4 regions of the Bacillus spongicola genome follow, and region 3 is predicted to be linked to each of the others. Evidence: riboswitches for the same ligand, from Rfam matches in the RefSeq annotation. Region 3 holds a riboswitch; each other region holds the start of a gene.

What was found. A riboswitch is a leader RNA that binds a small molecule or an ion and turns the genes downstream of it on or off. The one in region 3 is predicted to bind cyclic di-GMP.
Region 1: it holds a riboswitch for cyclic di-GMP, as region 3 does, so the genes downstream of both, U8D43_RS21065 (HAMP domain-containing protein) here and U8D43_RS12485 (methyl-accepting chemotaxis protein) in region 3, are expected to answer to the same signal.
Region 2: it holds a riboswitch for cyclic di-GMP, as region 3 does, so the genes downstream of both, U8D43_RS20915 (cache domain-containing protein) here and U8D43_RS12485 (methyl-accepting chemotaxis protein) in region 3, are expected to answer to the same signal.
Region 4: it holds a riboswitch for cyclic di-GMP, as region 3 does, so the genes downstream of both, U8D43_RS09685 (glycoside hydrolase family 191 protein) here and U8D43_RS12485 (methyl-accepting chemotaxis protein) in region 3, are expected to answer to the same signal.

What each region holds. Positions count from the first base shown of each region.
Region 1 is NZ_JAYKTS010000022.1:36,660-40,876, reverse strand. It holds gene ychF (redox-regulated ATPase YchF) at 1-147, shown strand, start outside; gene rpsF (30S ribosomal protein S6) at 433-720, shown strand; gene ssb (single-stranded DNA-binding protein) at 792-1,313, shown strand; gene rpsR (30S ribosomal protein S18) at 1,361-1,597, shown strand; cyclic di-GMP riboswitch class I at 1,932-2,014, shown strand; partial or broken gene U8D43_RS21065 (HAMP domain-containing protein) at 2,124-3,188, shown strand; gene U8D43_RS21060 (methyl-accepting chemotaxis protein) at 3,183-4,133, shown strand.
Region 2 is NZ_JAYKTS010000006.1:167,747-171,963, forward strand. It holds gene U8D43_RS06640 (cold-shock protein) at 466-666, shown strand; gene U8D43_RS20910 (methyl-accepting chemotaxis protein) at 785-1,375, opposite strand; partial or broken gene U8D43_RS20915 (cache domain-containing protein) at 1,742-2,455, opposite strand; cyclic di-GMP riboswitch class I at 2,515-2,597, opposite strand; partial or broken gene U8D43_RS20920 (HAMP domain-containing protein) at 2,861-3,619, shown strand; gene U8D43_RS20925 (methyl-accepting chemotaxis protein) at 3,614-4,217, shown strand, end outside.
Region 3 is NZ_JAYKTS010000017.1:45,311-49,527, forward strand. It holds gene U8D43_RS12480 (GNAT family N-acetyltransferase) at 1-51, opposite strand, end outside; gene U8D43_RS12485 (methyl-accepting chemotaxis protein) at 436-2,127, opposite strand; cyclic di-GMP riboswitch class II at 2,191-2,274, opposite strand; gene U8D43_RS12490 (sensor domain-containing diguanylate cyclase) at 2,880-4,217, opposite strand, start outside.
Region 4 is NZ_JAYKTS010000011.1:106,524-110,740, reverse strand. It holds gene U8D43_RS09690 (endo alpha-1,4 polygalactosaminidase) at 294-956, opposite strand; gene U8D43_RS09685 (glycoside hydrolase family 191 protein) at 987-1,904, opposite strand; cyclic di-GMP riboswitch class I at 1,942-2,033, opposite strand; gene U8D43_RS09680 (YebC/PmpR family DNA-binding transcriptional regulator) at 2,328-3,047, opposite strand; partial or broken gene U8D43_RS09675 (SulP family inorganic anion transporter) at 3,300-3,844, opposite strand; gene U8D43_RS09670 (hypothetical protein) at 3,902-4,039, opposite strand.

The DNA.
Region 1 (4,217 bases), on a different contig from region 3:
TTTATTCGTGCAGAAACGGTTTCTTATGACGATCTAGTCCATAATGGGTCTATGACTGCTGCGAAGGAAGCTGGAAAAGTTCGATTAGAAGGAAAAGAATATATCGTAAAAGATGGAGATGTTATTCACTTCCGTTTTAACGTATAAGAAAAAGGTGGCATTTGCCACCTTTTTCTTATGAGGAATTATTGAGAGGTTCCTGCCATGATCCAGCTACAGTGGGTCTGAGGCTCGGGACAAGTGCCAGCCCACTGCGTGAAGCAGGCTTCCCTACGTGTACTGTCATTGTCCTGCCGCCTCAGGCCGACCCACTTCCGCTTTTCTTGTTGCATTACTATTTTCTGTGTGGTATAATTTTTTACTGTGAGTAATAATTTTATTGCTCCTTGCCCTATTGAAGGGCCGCATAGTCCATAAGGAGGTGACTTAAAGATGAGAAAGTATGAATTCATGTACATTATCCGTCCAACTGTTGATGACGAGGCGAAAAAAGCTGTAGTTGAGCGTTTTTCTAACGTTTTGACATCTAATGGAGCGGAAATCATCGAGTCTAAAGATTGGGGTAAACGTCGTTTAGCTTACGAGATTAACGATTTCCGTGATGGTTTCTACCAACTGGTTACTGTTAAATCTGGATCAGAAGCGGTTAACGAATTTGACCGTCTTGCTAAGATCAGCGATGACATTATCCGTCATATCGTAATCAAAGAAGAAGAATAATTCAACCATATTTAATATTAATAGATTTTTTAATGTTTCACGTGAAACATTAATGAAAGGGGTTGATTCTGATGATGAATCGAGTCGTTTTAGTAGGTCGGTTAACGAAGGATCCAGAATTACGCTATACTCCAAGTGGAGCAGCAGTCGCTACATTTACTTTGGCGGTAAACCGTTCTTTCACGAACCAAGCAGGTCAACGTGAGGCAGATTTTATTAACTGTGTCGTTTGGCGTAAGCCAGCAGAAAACGTAGCTAATTTCTTGAAAAAAGGAAGTTTAGCTGGTGTAGATGGACGTGTTCAAACTCGTAATTATGAAGGACAAGATGGCAAACGTGTTTATGTTACGGAGATTGTAGCTGAAAGCGTTCAGTTTCTTGAACCAAAAAATGCGGGTGGAAATACTGAGCAACGTGGAGGAAGTAATTCTTCTTATGGTGGCGGTAGACAAGAAAATCCATTTAAACAGAATCAGAATCAGAATCAACAACCAGACCGCAACAACAATCAAAGCTATACACGCGTAGATGAAGATCCGTTTGCAAATGATGGTCAACCGATTGATATTTCAGATGACGATCTTCCATTCTAAGTTTATGATAGTTGATTGATTTCTAAAAAGTAAAGGAGGTTATTCACATGGCAGGAGCTCGCAGAGGCGGACGTAAGCGTCGTAAGGTGTGTTATTTCACAGCTAATGGAATTATTCACATCGATTATAAAGACGTAGATCTTCTAAAGAAATTTATCTCTGAACGTGGAAAAATTCTTCCACGTCGTGTAACTGGTACGAATGCTAAGTATCAACGTAGACTTACTCGCGCAATTAAACGTGCGCGTACAATGGCACTTTTACCATACGTAACTGGTGAATAAGTATTATTTTAAAAGAGTAGCGAATTCAGTCGCTACTCTTTTTTGTGTTTTTTTATAAGGCTGTTTTCACAAATTTTGTGCATTTTTGTGTCAATATTTAAGCTATGATATAGCTTTGTTTTGAACATCATTTCATTTAATATGTTGTAAATCATCTGTGAGATGGAAGTTTTATTAGAAAATCGAATGAAATAGCCACATGTCTACGGAAAAATATCTTTTAAAAAATATCAATATATATCCTGCAAACTGCAATTTCGTAATAAAGTAGTCATAATTTCTATCAAATTCTACCAAAATTATTTGTGATTTATGATAAAATTGACCTAATACAAATTACATAAGGCAAACTACTTGAAAAGGTGGGACGCAAAGCTACGAGTCTAAAGGTAAACCTATGATCGTCGGGCTGCTATTTTTATAAAAGTAGTGGCTATCTCTTGATCGAGATGGCTTTTTTGAAAGTAAAATGGCTTTTTGTTTAGTTCTAGCAACCTAGTGTTTCACTTAAGGAAGGGGAAAAAATGTGTTTAAATCAATAAAAATAAAATTAATAGCACTTATTTCGTTAGTATTTATTGTAGCAATCGGAGCAATTATCACTTTTGCGGGGTGGCAAACAAAGGTGAAAACGGAGAAAAATGCGGTACAGCAAGCAGAAACTCTTGTAGGGCAGCTTAGTCAAAACATCCAGCTGTTTCTGAAGCAGTATGAACATGGATTAGATCAGTTTGTTTATACGGATACTGTGAAAGCGTTTGCTCAAATTCAAGCAGATGAGAACGTCCGAGGAAATTCTTATGTTGAAGAATTGGCTAAGATTAATGGCGATTTTGAAAACTACTTAGATTTATATGAAGAAGCGCTTCATATCTACGTTGTGACACCAAATAATAAAATAAATAGCGTACCTAAAGTAAATATGAGTGAAGATCAAACTAAATCTGCTTGGTATGTTAATGCAGAGAAAGCAAAAATTCGAGTGGTTTGGGGTGAGCCTTATTACCATGAGAAAAAACAAGAATATATTTTGACCGCTTCAAAAGCGATAACAGTGAATGGAAATGTTGTTGGAGTTGTTGGAATAGATATTAGTCTATCCAAGCTTACAGAAAAAATATCAGCCACGGACATTGGATTTCAAGGGTTTCCTTTTATGCTTTCAGAAACGGGCATTGCTATTATTCATCCTACCAGTCAGGGAGAAGATTTAACTACTCACTCTTTTATCCAAAATCTGTATAAGTCTGAAGGGTTAGCTGGGAAAATGAATTACACACTTGAAGGAGACCAGAAATTAATGGTGTTTGATACGATTCCAGGAACCGGTTGGAAAGTAGGAGCTTCCTATTCAATGGAGGACTTGAAAGCTGTAGCTGATGAAATAGTTCAGTCTATTCTCTGGATTTCGTTAGTCACTTTGGTTGGGTCAATTGGAATCGTCGTACTTGTGTCTCGAACCTTAACAAAGCCTCTCACCCGCTTGAAGAATTCTGTTAACCAGGTAGCGTCGGGAGATTTAACCGAAAGAGTCTTGGTGAAATCAAAGGATGAAATCGGTCTTCTTTCTTCTAGTTTTAATCATATGGTAGACAATATGGAAGAGGTATTGCAACTTGTTAATACATCTGTAAATGATGTGAGAAATTCAGCTGAAAATTTAAGTGGGATATCAGAGGAAACGAATGCCTCTAGTGAGGAAATGGCTCAAGCGGTCATTGAAATTGCAGCAGGGGCATCTAAGTCTGCTGAAGACGCTGAGCTGACCAATCAGCAATCCCTTCGATTAAGCGAGCAAATTAATGAGCTCTCATTGAAGGCACGTAATATGTCCTTGGTTGCAGCAAACGCAGAAAAAACGAATCAAATAGGGAGGGAGCAAATGAATATGCTTCAAGATTCCTATCACTCTTCACAAAATTTGATTGGAGATATGTTTGGTGTTATTAAAGAGTTAGCTGAGAAAGTGACATCTATTGAGCATGTCATTAAAACCATTACAGACATCTCTACACAGACCAACTTGTTAGCTCTAAACGCTAGTATTGAAGCAGCACGAGCAGGTGAACATGGGAAAGGATTTGCTGTTGTAGCGGATGAAGTCAGAAAGCTTGCAGAACAAACCGTTGCAGCAACGGAAGAGGTGAAAATTACGATATCACAAATACAAAAAGGCTCAAACTTAGCTGTAACGAAAATGGATGATACGAAAGAGATTTTTGAGGAACAATTCGGAGTTGTAGAAGGAACTAATCAAGTTTTTGAAAAAATATCGTCATTTATTTTGGAAATTGAAGCGTCTGTTTTGCAAATGGATAGTGAAATTGAACAAGTAGCAGAACAAAAAAGTGAAGTAATAGCTATCGTTCAAACGATGGCCGCTCTTGCAGAAGAGACAGCAGCATCTTGTGAACAAATGAGTGCTTCTACAACAGAACAAGTAAAAGCGATTGGAACTGTTACTTCTTCAGCCGAAGATTTAACTGAATTGAGCCAACTGTTAAAGAAAGCGATTGAGCGGTTTAAATTACAGTAGGGCTGGAAAAAAGTGAATTGGTTCCTTTCGTATGCTTTGTTGCTCTTGTTACAAAGATAAAACAGGCAGTAAGGTTTTCTTGAT
Region 2 (4,217 bases), on a different contig from region 3:
TTTGAGGATAGGCTGAAGAATTTTTCATTAGGAAAAGAGCACGAAGTCATACAAGTCAAAGGATTCCTTCTTATTCAAAAAGCCACAATCTTTGCGAAAACAGCCTATTTAAAAGAAAACTAAAGTTCAACCTTTAAACTGACAAATTTTTCTACCGATGACTTTCGCTTGTAACTAGGACAAATAGTCGAGACTGCTATAAACCTATAGTAGTATCAACTTTTATAGTAGGGAAAGCAGAATCGTCAGTAGTGCGGATGCGAAAATTGTTGAAAATTAACTAGTTATGTCAAACGAAATTCTAGTATGCTAGAACACTTGCTATTTGAAAATCTATCTGTTATCCTTATTAGTAATTATTTTTGTTCGGTAGATATGGGAAGAAAATGATACTTTTCGCCTGGATATCATTTAGAGCAAGAATAGTAATACATTGTGTGTAACACGCACTAGGAGGCAACAAATATGGAAAACGGTAAAGTAAAATGGTTTAATGCAGAAAAAGGATTCGGCTTCATCGAAGTTGAAGGTGGAGAAGACGTATTCGTACATTTCTCAGCTATCCAAGGCGAAGGTTTCAAAACTCTTGAAGAAGGTCAAGAAGTATCTTTCGAAGTAGAACAAGGCGCACGCGGACCACAAGCTGCTAACGTTCAAAAAGCATAATTAGCCTTTGCAAAAACAGACTCCTATTTAAGGAGTCTGTTTTATTTTTAAGTAGAAATTAAAGAGTTGATAGAAGAAGGGAGGTACTAAGTGCCTCCCTCTTTTTTTATGTACTCTTCTACTCAATATGGAATTGATCAACAATTGAACGTAATTCTTGAGCCATTGCGGTCAACGTTTGGGTGGAAGAGCTGATTTGTTCCATAGAAGAAGTCATTTCTTCTTGACTTGCTGACACTTGAACAGTAGAGGCTGCCGTTTCCCTCACCATTTGGGCCATGCCTTGTGTGTGCCGAGCGACTGTTTCAGATTCTGAGGCAATTTGGTCAATAGAGAAAAGGATAGTCTTAAAATTATCTGTGAATAAAGTGAATACCTTTGAAATATTGGTGAATGTCTCGGCTGTTTGATGGACAACATTTAAGCCACGATCAACGGCATGTGAAGACGAGTTAACCGAAGAGCTGACAGTGCTTATTTCATTCGTAACGGTATGAAGGATGCTTGCGATTTCACCAGAAGAATTTTTGGCTTGCTCGGCTAATCGGCGGACTTCATCAGCCACGACAGCAAATCCCTTCCCATGCTCTCCTGCACGAGCAGCCTCGATTGCTGCGTTTAGTGCGAGAAGATTCGTTTGTTCAGAAATTTCTTCAATTTGACGTGTGACAACCGCAATATTTTGTGAGTGATGTTCTAGGTTGTCCATTATCTTTTCTGTATCTTTTATGGTGGTTGGTATACTATACATTTCTGTTGACACTTGTTGGACGGATTGATGTCCACTCTCGACTTGTTGCTTCGATTCAATGGAATAGGAATTTGTTTCATTGATCTTCTCTTTTATTTGCTGGATTGTTTCGTTAGTCGATAGAATCGTTGAATGATTTGCGTCTGAAAGCTTTGTTTGTGCTTCTGCACTTGAAGAAATATCTTGAATGTTAACCATGATATTGTCAGCGACTACTGTATTTTCTTCAGCACTTGCCATCAGCTCTTCTGACGATTGTAATAGTTTATCAGAGGAATTTTGGATGGTTTTTGTAATGATATGGAAATGACTAGTCATTTCATTAAAAATTATTTTCATTTGCCCGATTTCGTCATTTGAGTGAACCGGAAGCCAGACCGTTAAATCCCCTTCTTTAAAACGATTCATTCCGGACGTTAGCTGATTAAACGGTCTCAAGATATAGTAGGTAACGGGAATGATGATAATGAATGTTAGGATAACTACAATAATGGTTATAAGTATTAGCGTTTTGAAAATATTCGTAGCAGGCTGCATAATATCGTGTAGGTAACTCCCCACTCCTAGAACCCAACCGTTCGGAAGCTCCTTGAAGGCAATCACCTTCTTGCCGCCATCCCAATCATATTCAATAAATCCTGTCTTCTTAGTTACCATCTCTTCAACAAAGCTGTGTTGAATTAAACTGGTTCCGATTGTATCAGGATTAGGGTGATGAATAACATTTCCGGCTTCATCTAATATAAATGCATATCCAGTCATCCCATTTGGTTCGTAGTATTTTTCTTTTATGCCGCTAACGAGCTTTGCGATAGTGGTTTGATTTTCATTGCCTGAATTTATCGTTTCAGTGTAATTGGATAGGGTGTCTGCTTGTAAGCCCACCATATAGTTTAGGTCTGTAAATGTTAAGTCCTTTATGCCGCCATAGGTTTGTTTGTAGCTAATCCAGGTCGTGATGATAAGCGGAATGACGGTAAAAAATAAAACTAGTAAAATGATCTTTCTTCTAAATTTTAAATTCATAAAAAATTTCATGCGGACCACCAATAAAATAGAAAAAAATGCCTATAGGAATGAAGGCAACACAGTAAATGTGAAGCAGCTGGCTGGCGTTCCAATTAGAGTAGCCCCTATAGCTTTGCGTCCCAACCTTTCGATTGGTTTGCCCTTAAAATGTAAATGTAGGGGTATTTTAACATATAAAATTTTTTTGCCTGATTATTAGAATATTCTTTTTGTTTGATTCAAGCTATATGTGTCTATTTGCTAAAACCATGTAAGTGAAAAGATAGAATTTCCACGATATAACGCGAAATTTTTGTTTTTTTATAAAAAATTCTGAACATCTGCCTGAATATCAGCTAAAATAAAGATAACATCAATATCGCTGGAGAATTGGGGGAGTTTAAGGTGAAGAAATTCAAAAAGCTTCGAATCAACATGAGCATAAGGAAGAAAATTATAACGGGATTTATTATTATTTTATTTTTAATGCTAGTCGGAAATGCTTTCAATCTTATGCAAATGAATCGAGTGAGTACGTCGGTCAATTCAATGACGGAAAATGAATTTCCTGCAATTGAATCAGTCCTAGAAATTAAGGGGGCGCATGAATTAACCTATGGTATTTTACTTGAATATACAAATGCATTACGAGCCAATCATAATGTAGATATGAAGAAATTTTCAGGACAATTAGAAGAAAATAAGAAGCGTTTTGATGAGTTATATGATCATTATCAACAATATATTGATAATGAGAAAGAACAGCAATTATTTTCTAATCTTACCGCGCATCGAGATAAGTCGATTACAATTGTAGATCAGGTTCTTAACCAAGGGGAATATAACATGATTACGATTAATCGCTTACAACAAGAAGCGCAAATCACCATCACGAGCATTGAAGCAAATATCGCCAAAATTGTTGAAATCAATGAAAACTCAATCGTTTCTTCAAAGGAAGCAGTTTCAACAAGTTTTCAACAAGCGAGAACCAATACGATGTTCTTTATGGTTTTAGCCACCATAGCTGGAATTGTTATTGTCATTATCATGACAAGACTCATTGCTACGCCGATTAGAAGAGTGACTAGAGTATTGAAGGAAGTAGCTGCTGGAAATTTGGCAGTGGATAAAATAAATATTAAAAATCGTGACGAAATTGGAGAGATGGTGACCTCCTTAAATCGAATGGTTGAAGATTTAAATGGAACCATTTCGACGGTTCGTTCAGCTACTCACCAAGTGGCAGCTTCAGGAGAAGAATTTAATGCGAGTGCGGATCAAACCGTGAAAGCTACCGATCATCTGTCAGCATTAGCTCAAAATTCAGCTGCAGGAGCCGAGCAACAGTTACAAAGCATCAATGATGTCTCGGTTGCAGTGAATCAATTGTCAACAGGTATCAATGAGATCGCTTCAAAAGCTTCTGAGATGTCTCAGCGTACTGAAGAATCGATACGATCTACTCAAAAAGGCTCAGCTAATGTTGAAAATGTAGTAAAGCAAATGAATTTAATTTCAAAAAATGTCGATGACACGTCACAAATCATCGAGATATTAGGTGTGAAGTCTTCGGAGATTGGGAGTATAACAGAGGTCATTACAACCATTGCGGATCAAACGAATTTGCTCGCCCTAAATGCAGCGATTGAAGCGGCGAGAGCAGGGGAGCATGGGAAAGGTTTTGCCGTTGTTGCGGATGAGGTAAGAAAATTAGCAGAAGGTTCACGTAATGCAGCGGAAAAGATCACAAATATGATTGAAAATATTCAAGCTGAGACGAAAAAGGCCA
Region 3 (4,217 bases):
TAATCCTTCTTGATACTCCACGATGTTTACTTGCTCTAGTGTTTTCTTCATAACGTCCTCCTAAACTAGGTTTTAATATATATAACCTCACAATTTTTTCTTACCTGAATTTTACCAACGAATTTAATCATCGGGATCGCCTCCTTTTTTTATTTGTGGGAATTTTTTCTTCCACATCCATATTTTAAGTTTTTACATCCAATATGTAAAGAATATTCTCTGATTGTTCGTTTAAACTGTTGTCAATTGCCATTCAATTTCCGTCGGGATGAAAATGCAGTCATTTTGCGGGTGCACAGTTTGATTGTCTATATATAATCCACGGTTGATACTGGTTTTTTCCATATTATTTTTTTCAAAACAAAAACGCCAATAGTATATTGGCGTTTTTGTTTATCTAGTTAGGATAAGAAGCTGTCTCACCCTATCCTAGCTTTAATTCGAATAACGAAATCTAGAAACAGTTGCTTGAAGCTCCTCAGCTAACTTAGATAACGAATCTGAAGCATGAGAGATTTCCTCCATAGAAGCCAATTGTTCTTCACTAGCTGCAGCAATCGTTTCCGTACTAGCAGATGTTTCTTTTGTGCCGGCTGCTAATGTCTCAATCGAGTCTTTAATGACTTCAACCCCTGCATTTAGTTCTTCAGTGGTTGCTGCTACTTCTTGAATTTGTGATGTAACTTGCTCAACAGAAGTTAAAATTTCCATAAAATTTCCAGAAGTTTCTTTTGTAAGAGAAATACCTGAATCCACATTCTCTTGGACGATGTTGATGTTTATGACGGTATCCTTTGACTCGTGTTGAATCGTGTTCACTAAAGTAGAAATTTGGTTAGCTGATTGACTCGTCTGATCGGCAAGTTTTCTAACTTCTTCAGCAACAACGGCAAATCCCTTCCCAGATTCACCTGCTCTTGCTGCTTCAATCGCTGCATTTAAGGCCAATAAGTTCGTTTGACTCGATATTTCGGTGATAAGGGAAGAAATATTACTAATTTCATCCGTACTTCCTACCAATGTAGTCAATCCATTTTTTGCAGAATCAACGGATTGGTGAATAGACTCCATCTGTTTTTGCATTTCATTGATTGAACCCATTCCAACCTCTGCCTTGTTTCTCATCTTCGCTGATAATTCAGCAATATTACTCGTATTATTTGAAACGAATGATAAGCCATTTAAAGACTCAGTGACTAGATCAAGACTTCGCTCACTCCTGATATTTTGTCGTGTGCTTTCAGAAGCAATCGTTTGCATAGAGCTTGAGATTTGGCCAGATGTAGTTTTAGACTCCTCAGAACTGGCTGACAATTCCTCCGATGCTGCTGCCACTTGTTCAGATGAGTAACTTACCTGTTGGATAATTTTACTTAAAGACAAAATGAATGAATTGAAAGATGAAGCTAATTCACCTAATTCATCTTTACTTTTAATTATTAACGACTTTGTTAAATCTGCTTCTCCATGAGCGATTTCCTTAAATTGCTCATTCAATTTTTTGAGCGGGTTCAAAATAGATCGACTGATTAAATAGCTTAAGCCGAGCCCAATGCTCACCGAAAGAATTACTGCGATGATAATAGCCCACTCTGCCCATACAGAGACCGAATGTATTCTATCTTGTAAATACTCTACATCTTGATTTAATAATTCCATAAGTTCATTCATTGAAGGATCCAACACTTCTTTTCTCAAAGTCCGTTCCTCGCCAAAATGAATAGATGCAGCCAGGTCTGGATTTTCTTTATACGTAGAAAGTACTTGTTGATTTAATGCCCAGAAATCATTTGCATGCATCTCAATTTCATCTACCATTTCTGCGTATTGCTTATCTTGTAATAGCGGTTTTATAGACTTAAGCGAAGTCGATATCTCTTCAAATTTGGCAGACATCCCTTCCCCATATTTTGGATCTCCTGAAATAATAAAACCTCTTTCGTCATTCGATAATCCAACTATCCTGTACTGAACGGATTTCAATTCAGTTTGAACCCTCATTTCCCTCTCTAATTTTTGCTCATTTTTCTCTGTTGAGAACAAAACAATTATTGATGTTCCCCCGACAATAATCAGTGAACTGAGTAGAAATAAGATAAGACCATACAAGCGTGTTTTGATTTTCATTTTCATTTTCCTCCTCCGCAATAATTTCAACTGTAGTAAATTTCAATAAAAAAACTAACTAAAAAATTAGTTAGTCGGTTGCGCTACTCACTCCCAATCATCCAAGCGCCCAAATAAAGATGATTTTTCACAGTTTCTATTGTATTTATATTTCTTATATCGGCATATAAATTAGGAAATGAAGCTTCCTTATTCAAAATGATATTTTTTTCACAAGGCTCTTTTCGTATACATTGTGACTATTCGATTATTTTTTTGCTTAAATCTACCACTTCACTGTTAAATTCCATCATAAATAAACGGTCCAGTTGCCTGCCGTCCCTGAACAGCCACAAACTTTGTGAAAACAGTCTTCTTAGAAGAACTTCTGATTGTCGTCAGCTAATTTATTTTCGTCCAAGCATTTATCCTGCACAGGCAAGCTTAATGGGTAGGACAATCAATTAGAAAAAGCAAATCAACATCTTCGAAAAGAAAAAATTGATTTGCCCATATTCGCATTACTCGTTTAGGCTGCATTGGTATAGAAAGCTGTTTTTCTGAGTTATATTTAACTCGCGTTTAGTAAATATTTTTTTGCTTATCTTTTCGAATATTTTGGACAAACACATTGGTTAACTTGAGCAAGCAATTAACGATATTATCAGTAGTAGCAACATTCACGAACAGACCCTTCAAAAAACTGATTTTAGCTCTATGCTTTATTGGGCTTCGTATTAAAATCAATCAGTGAACAATATCCCACCTACTCATTACAGATCATTTATATCTTTTGACCAAATCGTCGATAGATTTCTTCCATTGTACTTCGACTGATATAAAGCTTTGTCAGCCTGTCTGAATAATTCCTCCATTGAGTTAGAATGGAGGGGATATTCAGAAATACCCAATGAAATGGTAACGGGTTTTCCAGTAGGAGTAGTTGTTTTTTCAATAATCAAGCGAATCTTTTCCCCCATCCCGTACGCTTCAAAAGATCTAGTATGCGGTAGTAATAACACAAATTCCTCTCCACCATAGCGAAAAAAGAGATCCTCTGTTCTCAATAAAGATTGAACAGTATGAGCTAAAAATTTAAGTACCTCATCCCCGACCGGGTGACCATACGTATCATTCACAACTTTAAAACGATCAATATCAACAACAACTACGGAAAATACGTTCCCTCCACTCGCCCAAAGGTTCATAACTTCATTTAGTTTCCTACGATTTGGTAAACCTGTTAATGAATCTGTCATGGCTGCATTCGTCAATTCCTGATTATTTTCTTGGACGGACTGAATAGCGATTAATACGCTTTTCGTCAGCAAATCCGCTTCACGATTCCAATGAGACTGAATTCCAGGAGTTTCGACTGACTTGCCTGCTGCTAGTTGGTTCACTAAATCTGCCAAATGAATAATAGGACGAGCTAGCTTGCGAGCTAGTAGAACAGATAGAAATAGCAGAAGCGTAAAGGGAGGAAGAATGTAAAAAACCTGCTCTTGAATCCGTTTAAATAGTAATTTCTCAACATATGAAAGGGGTGTTTGCTGCACGACTCCCCAACCCGTTTCTGGAATTTGATTGTAAGCCGCTAACATTTTAACTCCTTTGGTATTCGTGACCTGAGCTACGCCACTCTCACCTTGAGTTACCTTCTTTACAATAGGGTTTTTCATTACGGTTTCGCCGACTCGTTCTCGAATGGGATGGAAAAGTAATTTCCCCTCCGGACCGACAACATAATAATATGAACCGTTTTCATCAATATAGTCATTGCCAAGAATTTCATTTAGGACATTTTGTTCTTGAAGATAGACCGTGCCAGCAAGTATCCCTCTGTACTGGCCATTTCGGTCATAAATGGGTTGGCTCATCAATAATACGAGTCGACCTGAGCGAACTATATAAGGAGCAGTTAACGTAGGCTTTCTTGACTCCAGAACGTCTTTTGTTCCTTCTGTAGAAATGTATTTATTTTTGAGTCCTACACTACTGGGAGCAATATTTCGAATGAGCCCTGTGTCATCTATCCAAGATAATGAATTAAAATACCGACTGTTTTTTCTTAATAATTCTAAATGTTCTTCAATTTCTTCATCTGTCAT
Region 4 (4,217 bases), on a different contig from region 3:
TATTTCTTTATACAAGTCTTTGCACACATTATTTATCATTGTTAGCTATTATTCAAGAACCTGGACCGATTAAAAATTAAAAACATCCCGCCAATAGTTCAACAGGATGTTTGTTCAAGCTTTATTCCAAATTATCAATCTTTATTTCCAAACTATACTTATTTGGATAACTAGTGGTTGAAGCCTATAAAATGAATGGAAAATTCATTTTATAGGCTTCTGGTTTAAAAGGATTCAAAAAGTTCCCTGTCGTCTATCTATATCGCAATGTCTAAATAGCGAAAAAAACAGCTTTACCATTTCATAAATCTATTATGATCATGGTAGTGGGTGAAACCAAGATCATCTGAATATTGTTGGGTTGCTTCCTCTTTTAACGAGATTGTGAAGACAGAGATTTGATGAATAGAACGTAATTCAATTAGTTGATTTACAGTAGTTTGGGACCATGAACTCCGTTGAATTTTATTTTTCTCAAAAAAAGCCCATAAGACCCCGTCGATATAGGGGACCGTTTTGGTTGAAAGAACATCAAATGCACCATTTTGGATGAGCACCTTATCCTTCTTGATATTATTGATAAAGGAAACAAGCGCATCTTCCTGATTTGTTCTCGCTTCATCCGTAAATTCCTGTTCAAGATTTCCGATAGAGTCTAGAAGTATGCCGTCAAACCCTTTTTGATGAATCTGAGTGTCTACTTCTTGTTTCATTATTTCTTGATAATGTCGTGAAGTAAGATCCATTAAATACGCATCCCAGCTATACGTTACCTTTTCTCCATTTCTCCAAATAAAATCATCTTCCTCAAACTGCGCTAACAGAGAAGAATTCCAGCCTCCGACTTCTGTTGTACTGATGTATCCAATTACCTTGGTTCCAGCCGATTGAATATGTTCTACTTGTTCCTTGGAATAATGATACGGATCCACTATGACTAAATCAAAGTTCTTCATATCTTGCAAAATCCACTCTTTGGGAGCTCCTTAGTATACTTGGTACTCTCTAATTTGCGCCAAACCATTTTCTGAAGAAATAGTTGGAGATGTGGCAAAATCATTCCAAGTAAATTCATCAAAACTTTCGGGTTCATAGTAATGAACAAATCCTTTTTCCTCAGCAAATGCTTTACTCCATTCTCCTTCTGAAAAGGAGACCGTAAACACCTCAAGCGGATATTCTTGCTTCATTTCTCTTAATGTCTGAATGGTATTTTGGGCCCATTCGTCATTTGCAATCACATTTTGATCAAAATTCTCCCACAAGATTCCATCGACATATGGGGCTGTCGCTTCTTTCAATGTGTCAAATCCCCAATTCTGTAATAAAGGGAGTTGAGGATACTTTTCCTTTACCGTTTTCAAAAACGAAACCATACCTGCTCTTTGTGCTTCTAACACATCAGGCTGGTCCAAAAATTCATTGTCGATATCTCCAACCGTATCAAGAAAAATTCCATCAAATCCTTTTTGTATGATTTGATTGTTAATCTCTTGCTGCAATAACTCTTGATAATGAGGGGACGATATATCCATTAAATATGAGTTCCACTCAGGATAAAATACTCTTTTGTCGACTTCATAATAGAAATCATCCTGGTGAAGCTGATTCATAAACTCAATATTCCATTCATCCGCTTCCATTGTATTAATATATCCGAGCACCATCGTACCACTGTCTTTCAATTGTTGGATTTGATCAACAGTAAACTCATGAGGCTCAACAATCACTAAATCATAATCCTTCATATTTTCGAGAATCTCATCTGTGGGGGTATTATAGTAAATTTGGTAGGTATTAATCTGCGAAAAAGGACTTTCTAATTCCGCACGAACCGGAGAATAAGCAAGAGGTGAAAGCAAAGTATACACTAAAAAACAAAACAAAATAACGACTCTCTTCATAAAAAATCCCTCCATCTACGAAATGAGGGATGGGAGGTTTCGCAGATTGGCGATCGGTATGAGTTTAGCACTCATCGACGACCCATATCTTTGCGTCCCTGCCTTTCGACAAGTTTGCCCATCACCATCTATTTAACTACCTTCAGCATACGGGAGTAGGTCGAAATACGCAATAATTTTTGACTGTTTAGAAATATCTTCTCCTATCATAACTACAGTCTCTCTAAACCCTATGAGGCGATATTCCTCAGGTTTAGAATTGATACAATAAATCCCCCAAAGTCGATTGCTTACGAGATTTATGGACTAATTCCAAAAGCAACAACCTTTGCGGAAGCTGCCTTTTACTAGAATACAACCCAATCCTAAATAGGTTATAAAAAAACAGACCTCTTGTTGAAAGACAAGGTCTGCTTTCTTAACTTATTCTCCTAGATCGACGTTATGATACACTTGTTGTACATCCTCAAGATCCTCGATCGCATCAATCATTTTCTCAAATTGCTCTTGAGCGTCTGCATCAAGAGTAACGTCATTTTGGGCTAGCATCGTTAGCTCAGCTACGGTAAATTCGGTTACACCATTATTTTTCATGGCAGCTTGCACAGCATGAAATTGATCCGGTTCGGCGTAAATGATGACAGCTTCCTCTTCTTCAATAATGTCACGAGCGTCTACATCCCCGTCCATTAATATTTCAAGTACATCATCTGCTGTTTTAGCCTCCAGGCCGATAACAGCAGTAGCATCAAACATATAGGCAACCGAACCACTTACCCCCATATTTCCACCATTTTTACCAAAAGCAGCACGGACATCTGATGCTGTACGATTCACATTATTTGTAAGAGCGTCAACGATGACCATTGATCCGTTCGGTCCAAAGCCTTCATAACGAAGGGTATCATAACTTTCCTCTGAACCACCCTTTGCTTTTTCGATTGCACGGTCGATAATGGCTTTGGGTACACTGTATGTTTTGGCACGTTCTAGAACTACTTTGAGTGCTTGATTCGATTCTGGATCAGGTTCTCCTTGCTTGGCTGCAACATAGATTTCTCTTCCGAATTTTGCGTATATACGACTTGTATTCGCATCCTTTGACGCTTTTTTCTCTTTAATATTATTCCATTTACGGCCCATATTGCTCCACTCGCTTTCAACTTTATCTTACTATCACTCATACGTGACTTTTCTTCTTCATTCTCTTGGTTTTAGACTAAAGTAAACACCATACTTTGGAAAGGAACTCTCGCTTTACTCTACATTATTATACAACAATTACACGCTTGTTTAGAAGATTTATCACTAAAAGAATCACTTCTCACCTTATTCAAATGTCTCTCTAATTTTTTCAAGAAGTAGAGCTGTCGTCATTCACGATTGAATCGACCTTTACTGAACCGCTTTAGATGACTTTTTCACAAAATCGAATACATAGGTCAAGACGACACCAACCGCAACAGCCACCATCAAATCAACAACTACTGTTAAAACCATCGTTGTCGCTATGACGATCACTTCATCTAGCAAAAGGGTTCTTCCTTTTTTAACCGTCTCCCAATCAAACATCGTAAAGTCCGTATAGATAAGTATCCCCGCTAAAACAGCTTGTGGAACAAAGGCAATAAGTCCACCGGTTCCAACTAGACTCAAAACTAAAAATACGCTATGGAAACAGGCTGATAAAGCCGTTTTCCCTCCACTTTGTAAATTGACAATTGAGCGAACTGTTGCGCCGGCACCTGCCAGCCCCCCAAAAGACCACTCATCACATTACCAATTAGCTCCTTATTGCTGTTATGCTTAGGCTTAGTTCCTGTTTCTTTATCCATTACCACTGAGGTTAGAAGTGATTCGATGCCAAGTACAGCAATCGCTAAAGCGAATGGAATGAGACTCACCATTATTCCTGAATCAAGAATGGGTATTTGTATCATTGGCAATGAATTCGGTAGCTTCCCGATAAATTCAATGTCTATTAACCAACCGACTTCTTATAAGGCAACCGCAAAAAGACTAGCGCCTATTAATGGAACAAGACTAGCTGGAATTCCTTTAATTCGTTTTTTAGCTAGAAGAATGACTAGAATCGTCGTGCCAACAAGAATTGCTCCAGATTGCAAATACTTCATTTGACCTGGTGTTCCACCGAATAATGCGGCAAAAAAAAGAGTGTCCACTAGCCGAAAAGCGACTAAATGGACAGCCCATACCAATGAACATATATAGTTGATGCTAGCACAGCGATAAACAGGTAGTAATTACTCTTCGTTTTATGAGCCTATCCTCACAAAATTATCTTTTTTAAAA